Regions from separate parts of the Rhizobium sp. NZLR11 genome, predicted to be linked through region 2. Evidence: predicted binding sites of a transcription regulator. Region 2 holds the regulator's gene; the other holds the start of a gene.

Region 1 (3,651 bases), on a different contig from region 2:
TGACGATCGTCGCCGTCGACCAATTCTCCGCATGGCTGCGCCGCCGCCTCGTCGGCGAGCACGCCTTCCTTCTGCAACATTGAGGCCGCCATGACGGTGATCGACGCAAACCGCATGCATGAGATAGAAACACGCTATCCGGAATATTTGCACCGGTCGTTCCGCCAGCGTTTCGGCGGGCTGATGATCCTGATCGCGACGCTGCTCTATAGCCTCTATGCCGTCTGGTTCTTCGACCTGCCCAAGCTTTTCGCCGAAGCCCATTGGGAGCGCGTCGGCATCTATCTCAGCCAATGGGTGAGCTACGACGTTCAGCCGGAATTCCGCATCGGGGATGACGGTTCGATCGACATCCACTATCCACGCTTCTCGCCGCTCGGCGACAATCCGCATGCGGACTGGCTGGTCAACAATCCCGATGGCAGCATCACGGTTTCGATCAGCGGCACCAGCCGCACCGTCACCGTCTCGAAGAGCGAGACGACCGTCACCGCGCATGGCATCAGCGTTCCCGTCGAGGTTTCGAGCGGTGCGCCGAAAGTTGTCGGGCCGGTGCCCGGCTGGATGACCGTCTATGACGACAATGTGCTCGCCGATCTCGGCTTTGCCGGCGACGTCAGCATTTCCGTCGACCGGGTGAAGATCCGCAAGCGTTTCATCGGCTGGGCGAATTTCATCTTCGACACGCAATCGTCCTTCTTCGACAAGCCGGTCGGCGAGGTCGTCAGTCTCATCGTTTCCGGCCCGCGCATCAAGCCCGACCAGTCCAACCTGGCGCTCGCCTTCGACGACATTTGGAACAACAGCGAATGGCAGCACGGCGATGTCTGGACCAAGCTTTTCCAGACGATCGTCATGGCATTCCTCGGAACGCTGCTCGGCTCGCTCACAGCCTTCCCGCTGGCCTTCCTGGCGGCGCGCAACATCACGCCGAACCGGCTGCTCAATCAGATCCTGAAGCGCTTTTTCGATTTCCTGCGCTCGGTCGACATGCTGATCTGGGCGCTGTTCCTGACGCGCGCCTTCGGGCCTGGCCCGCTTGCCGGCAGCGGCGCGATCTTCCTCACCGAGACCGGCACGCTCGGCAAGCTCTATTCCGAAGGGCTGGAGAATATCGACAACAAGCCACGGGAAGGCATCAAATCGACCGGCGCTCAGACCGTGCTCGTCCATCGTTACGGCATTATGCCGCAGATCGTTCCCGTCATCGTCAGCCAGACGCTCTACCAATGGGAATCGAACGTGCGCGGCGCGACCATCATCGGCGCCGTCGGCGCGGGCGGCATCGGCCTCAAATTGTGGGAGGCCATGCGCACCAACGCCAACTGGGAAAACGTCGCCTACATGGTCATCCTGATCCTGATCGTCGTGTTCATTTTCGACGCCGCCTCGAACGCGCTGCGCCACCGGCTGATGGGCACGAAAACCCACTGATATATCCGCTCCAAAGGCCGTGGCGGCGCTGCCGCCATCATCATTCTGTCACGGAAATCTTTTAGCCGGGAGCCTGCTTGCGGTTCGCCGCCAAATCACTGCACATTGCGCTCCCCCGTTTCGATGATCCTCAGGATAAAAGCCTTGCGCTATGCTCTCTATTTCTCGCCGCCGAAGGACGATCCCCTGACCGGCGAGGCGTCGCTCTGGCTCGGCCGCGATGCGTTCACCGGCGAGACCTATTCTGCGTCAGAACATGAGAGACTGGGTGCGGCGGAGCAGTTCGAGCTGACCGCGGATCCTCGCCGCTACGGCTTTCACGCGACGATCAAGGCACCGTTTTCGCTCGCCGCCTCGGTCACCGAGAAGGATCTCATGGCCGTTGCCGAGGATTTTGCCGCGCGCACTGAAGCTTTCGAGATTCCTGAACTCGTGCTGGGCCAGCTCGGTCGTTTTTTTGCCCTCGTTCCCGGTTCTCTTCATCAACCTCTTCAGGATTTCGCCGCGAAGGTGGTAAGGTCCTTCGAACCGTTCCGCGCAACGCTTTCCGAGGCCGATATGGCGCGGCGCAACCCGGAGAAGCTCAGCGACAGCCAGCGCACCCATCTGCAGCGCTGGGGTTATCCTTATGTGATGGAGGATTTCGGCTTCCACATGACACTCACCGGCCAGGTGCCCGAGACACGCGCCGCAGTGATGAAAGCGATCCTGACCGAGCGTTTTGCCGATTTCACCGGTCGGCCGCTTACGATTTCGGGCCTTGCCGTCTTCACCGAAGAAACGCGCGGCGCCCCGTTTAAAGTTCATTCCTGGCTGCCGCTTGCCGGCGCCAAAAGCTGAAAGACCAGACGAGATGAGCAAAGAGACCGTGTTTTCCAACGCCCGCATCGTTCTTGAGGATGACATCCTCTCCGGATCGATTCTCATTCGCGACGGCAAGATCGCCGACATTTCCGAAGGCAACTCGGTAGCCGGCGAAGATTTCGAGGGCGACTACGTCATTCCCGGCCTCGTCGAGCTGCATACCGATCATCTTGAAGGCCATTATCAGCCGCGTCCCGGCATTCGCTGGAACAAGACCGCCGCAATCCAGGCGCATGATGCCCAGATCGTCACTTCAGGCATCACCACGGTGTTCGACTGCCTGCGCATGGGCGCGGACGAGGACGGCGGCTTCGAACATGGCGAGATGCGCGAGATGGCCGACGCCATCCAGTCGGCGGAGAAGGAAGGCCGGCTGCGCGCCGAGCACCTGATCCACCTGCGCTGCGAGGTCTCGGCCGACAATGTGCTCGAACATTTCGCCGATTTCGAAAACGATCGGCATGTGCGGCTGGTCTCGCTGATGGATCATGCGCCCGGCCAGCGTCAATTCCAGACGATGGATCAATATATCTTCTACTATCAGAAGAAGCGCGGCCTGAGCGACGAGGTCTTCGCGCGTTTCGTCGCCAAGCGCCAGGCGGAATCGGCGCGCAACTCGACGCCGCATCGCAACGCCATCGCCAAGGTCTGCGCCGAACGCGGCATCACCGTGGCAAGCCACGACGACGCGACGCTCTCCCATGTCGGCGAGGCGATCGACAACGGCGTGCGGCTTGCCGAATTCCCGACCAGCTTCGACGCAGCCCGCGCCTCGCACGGTCACGGCATGAGCGTGCTGATGGGCGCGCCGAACATCGTGCGCGGCAAATCCCATTCCGGCAATATCGCTGCCCGCGACCTTGCCGAGATGGGCGTGCTCGACGTGCTTTCCTCCGATTACGTGCCGCTCAGCCTGCTGCATGCACCCTTCATCCTCGCCGATGAAGTCGAGAGCATTACCCTGCCGAAGGCGATCGCCATGGTGACGTCGACGCCCGCCCGCACCGTCAGCCTCGACGATCGCGGCCGGATCGCCACCGGACTGCGCGCCGATCTCGTCCGCGTCCACCGTTCGCATGGCGTGCCGGTGACACGCTCCGTCTGGCGCCAGGGACGCCGTGTCGCATGAGCCCTTACGAACCCCATCCAGGAGCCGGAGCCGAGCGCGGCATCATGGTCGTCGTCGTCGGGCCGAGCGGCGCCGGCAAGGACACGCTGATGAACCTCGCCGCGCGGCATTTCGCCGGCCGCGCCGACGTACATTTCACCCGCCGCGTCATCACCCGCCACCGCGACGCCGGCGGCGAAGACCATCTTTCCGTCTCCCTCGAAGGGTTTGCCGCGATGGAGCAG
Region 2 (3,651 bases):
CTTCAGCACCCGAATTGGTGAAGAACACCTTGTCGGCGAAGGTGGCGTCGGTCAGCCGTTTGGCCAAACGCTCCTGGCCGGGGATCTCATAGATGTTGGAGAGGTGCCAGACCTTGTCGGCCTGCTCCTTCAGCGCGCCGACCACATGCGGATTGCCGTGGCCGACCGAGGTGACGGCAACACCGGCGCCGAAATCGAGATAACGTTCGCCGCTTTCGGTGATCAGCCACACGCCCTCGCCTCGCTCGAACCGCAGCGGGGCACGAGAGTAGGTGTCATAAAGCGGCGCGGCTTCAGCCATGGCGCGGTCTCCCGATCAGAGTTATCAAGCAACGGACTCCGGCTAAGAAAACCAGGCCCGAAAAATTAAAAATGCCGCCTTGCGGCGGCCAGCGGTACTATTTCCTTTTCGCGCTGCAATGTCAACAAAACTGCGCCCTTAGCGCATGCAGCAAGGTTGTACAGCGGTGTTTTCGACCTTCAACAGGCTTTATTGCAGAAATGACACGCTGGGGCAGCAAGTTGGGGAAAACTCCGAATTCGATTCATCCGGATTCATGCGACTCTTGTCACGGAGTCACGCTCACACTAGGTTAAAGTTCAATTACTAGACTGCATGCGGCGGAACTAGTCACCAAAATTGATCAAGCGTTTCTTGTTTCGGAGCTTCCGAGGCAACGGTGAGGGATTCTGCCATCACCAACGCAGAAGGTGGAGACAGGGCATGAACTGGACAGACGAGCGGGTCGAGAAACTCAAGAAGCTTTGGGCCGAAGGACTGAGCGCCAGCCAGATCGCGGCGCAACTTGGCGGTGTCAGCAGAAACGCTGTAATCGGCAAGGTGCACCGCCTGAGCCTTCCGGGCCGCGCCAAGGCCGGCGGCACGGCCGCCACGGCCCGAACGCCGAAACGCAATACATCGGCGCCGCGCGCGCCGAACTTCGCCTCTCGGATCACCACCCGCACCGTTACCCGCCAGCAGGGCGCAACGATGCTGAAGGAAGAGATCGAGATCGAAACGGTCGAGGAAATGGAATACGTGCCGAAAGGCAACGTGGTCGTGCCGATCTCCCGCCGCCTCGGCCTGACGGAACTGACCGAACGCACTTGCAAGTGGCCGGTCGGCGATCCGCTGAAGGATGACTTCCACTTCTGCGGCTGCGAGTCCCCCGACAATTCACCCTATTGCGGCTATCACCAGAAACTCGCCTACCAGCCCGTCAACGAACGCCGCCGGGCGGCAGCGCGGGCGAGCTGAACGGGTGACATTGTCGACATGCAAAAACGGGCTGGAAGGCCCGTTTTTTTATGTGAGTACGTTGGGTGTGGCTGCCCCTCATCCGCCTGCCGGCACCGACCGGGGTCGAGACGAGTGGCTCGACCCCGGTCGGGTTAGGGTGAGGGGCAGAGCTTGCTCGACTTTATCGGAAACCCCTCAGGCTTCCATCGAATAGCCGGCGCCGCGGACGGTGCGGATGACGTCTTGCATGTTGGAGAAGTTCAGCGCCTTGCGCAGGCGGCCGACATGGACGTCGACGGTGCGTTCGTCGACATAGATATCGTGGCCCCAGACGCCGTCGAGAAGCTGCGAGCGGGAGAAGACCCGGCTCGGCGACGACATCAGGAATTCCAGCAGGCGGAATTCGGTGGGGCCGAGGCGGACTTCGCGGCTTTTGCGATGGACGCGATGGGTTTCGCGGTCGAGTTCGATATCGCCGCATTTCAGCACCGTCGACAGCACCTCGGGACGGGCGCGGCGTAGCATCGCCTTGACGCGGGCAACGAGCTCCGGGGTCGAGAACGGCTTGACGACGTAATCGTCGGCCCCGGTCGACAGTCCGCGGACGCGCTCGCTCTCTTCGCCGCGCGCCGTCAGCATGATGATCGGCAGACGTTCGGTTTCCGGCCGCATGCGCAGGCGCCGGCAGAGTTCGATGCCGGAGACGCCGGGCAGCATCCAATCGAGGATGAGCAGGTCGGGCGTGCGCTCCTGAAGCCTGATTTCGGCTTCGTCGCCACGAAGGATAGTATCGACCTCGAAGCCTTCCGCTTCGAGATTGTAGCGAAGAAGCACGCTCAAGGCTTCCTCGTCTTCAACAACTGCAACTCTCGGGATCATGCCTGTCGGTCTCCTCGCGCATGTTCCTTAAACCGGGGTGATTTAAGCAATGCATCCTGCGCAAATTCAGAAAGGTGGCTGCGACCTCTTTGCGCGCCCGGATGGGCGCGCACGCAACGGCTAGTATGGGCTTTATTCCGTGACCGCGCCGACGGTGTTGGCGCTGTCGTCTTTCGGACGGTCACCTTCCGGCTGTGCGCCGGTCGCCATGTAGTAGATCGTCTCGGCGATGTTGGTGGCGTGGTCGCCGATGCGCTCGATGTTCTTGGCGCAGAAGAGCAGATGCGTGCAGCTGGTGATGTTGCGCGGATCTTCCATCATGTAGGTCAGCAGCTCGCGGAACAGCGAGGTGTACATCGCGTCGATCTCGTTGTCGCGTTCACGGATCGCATTGGCCTTGTCGGCGGAGCGCGTCGTGTAGACGTCGAGCACTTCCTTGAGCTGGACGAGCGCCAGCTCGGACAGATGCTCGAGACCGCGGGCGAGCTTGCGCGGAACGCCGGTGCTCTGCACGGCGATGACGCGCTTGGCGGTGTTCTTGCCGAGGTCGCCGACGCGTTCGAGATCGGCGGCGATGCGGATCGAACCCATGATTTCGCGCAGGTCCGAGGCCATCGGTTGACGGCGGGCGATGGTAACGATCGCCTTGTCGCCGATTTCTCGCTCGGCGTGATCGAGGATCACATCGTCGGAGATGACCTTCTGCGCCAGCGCGGTATCGCCGTTGACGAGCGCCCGGACGGCCTCGCTGACCATCTGCTCGGCCAGGCCGCCCATTTCGGAAATCCGCCTGGACAGGAACTTCAGATCATCATCATAGGCAGAAAAAATATGTGTCGATGCCATGGGGCTTTATCCTCGAATAACGGGAAGGCTTGGTGTCGCCAAAATCAACCGAAGCGACCCATGATGTAGTCCTGGGTGCGCGGATCGTCGGGATTGGTGAACATCTTGTCGGTGTCGTTCTCCTCGACGAGATTGCCGAGGTGGAACATGGCGGTGCGCTGCGAGACGCGCGCGGCCTGCTGCATGGAGTGGGTGACGATGACGATCGTGTAGTTCTCGCGCAGTTCGTGGATCAGTTCCTCGACCTTGGCGGTGGCGATCGGGTCGAGCGCCGAGCAGGGCTCGTCCATCAGGATGACTTCAGGGCTGACGGCGACGGCGCGGGCAATGCAGAGGCGCTGCTGCTGACCGCCGGACAGGCCGGTGCCGGATTCATGCACGCGGTCCTTGACCTCGTTCCAGAGGCCGGCACGCTGCAGGCTGGTCTCGACGATCTGGTCGAGATCGGCCTTCGACTTGGCAAGGCCATGGATGCGCGGGCCGTAGGAGACGTTTTCATAGATCGTCTTCGGGAACGGGTTCGGCTTCTGGAAGACCATGCCGACGCGGGCGCGAAGTTCGACGACGTCGATATCGGGATCATAGATATCGTCGGTATCAAGCGTGATCTTGCCGGTGACCCGGCAGCCGTCGATCGTGTCGTTCATGCGGTTTAGGCTCCGCAGGAAGGTCGACTTGCCGCAGCC

The links. The regulator PhoB, encoded in region 2, activates phosphate uptake and scavenging genes when phosphate is short. The targets are predictions, from matches to a motif close to TGTCATNNANCTGTCAT.
Region 1: HJB83_RS27080 (DUF1045 domain-containing protein) is a predicted target of PhoB. The motif match lies at 1,470-1,486, and genes of this name have one in related genera.

The regions. Positions count from the first base shown of each region.
Region 1 covers NZ_JABDWD010000020.1:59,173-62,823, reverse strand. Annotated here, with positions in the region: gene phnE (phosphonate ABC transporter, permease protein PhnE) at 1-83, shown strand, start outside; gene phnE (phosphonate ABC transporter, permease protein PhnE) at 91-1,434, shown strand; gene HJB83_RS27080 (DUF1045 domain-containing protein) at 1,579-2,274, shown strand; gene HJB83_RS27075 (alpha-D-ribose 1-methylphosphonate 5-triphosphate diphosphatase) at 2,288-3,427, shown strand; gene phnN (phosphonate metabolism protein/1,5-bisphosphokinase (PRPP-forming) PhnN) at 3,424-3,651, shown strand, end outside.
Region 2 covers NZ_JABDWD010000024.1:16,794-20,444, reverse strand. Annotated here, with positions in the region: gene HJB83_RS29035 (aspartate aminotransferase family protein) at 1-301, opposite strand, end outside; gene HJB83_RS29030 (GcrA family cell cycle regulator) at 725-1,258, shown strand; gene phoB (phosphate regulon transcriptional regulator PhoB) at 1,436-2,119, opposite strand; gene phoU (phosphate signaling complex protein PhoU) at 2,252-2,965, opposite strand; gene pstB (phosphate ABC transporter ATP-binding protein PstB) at 3,010-3,651, opposite strand, start outside.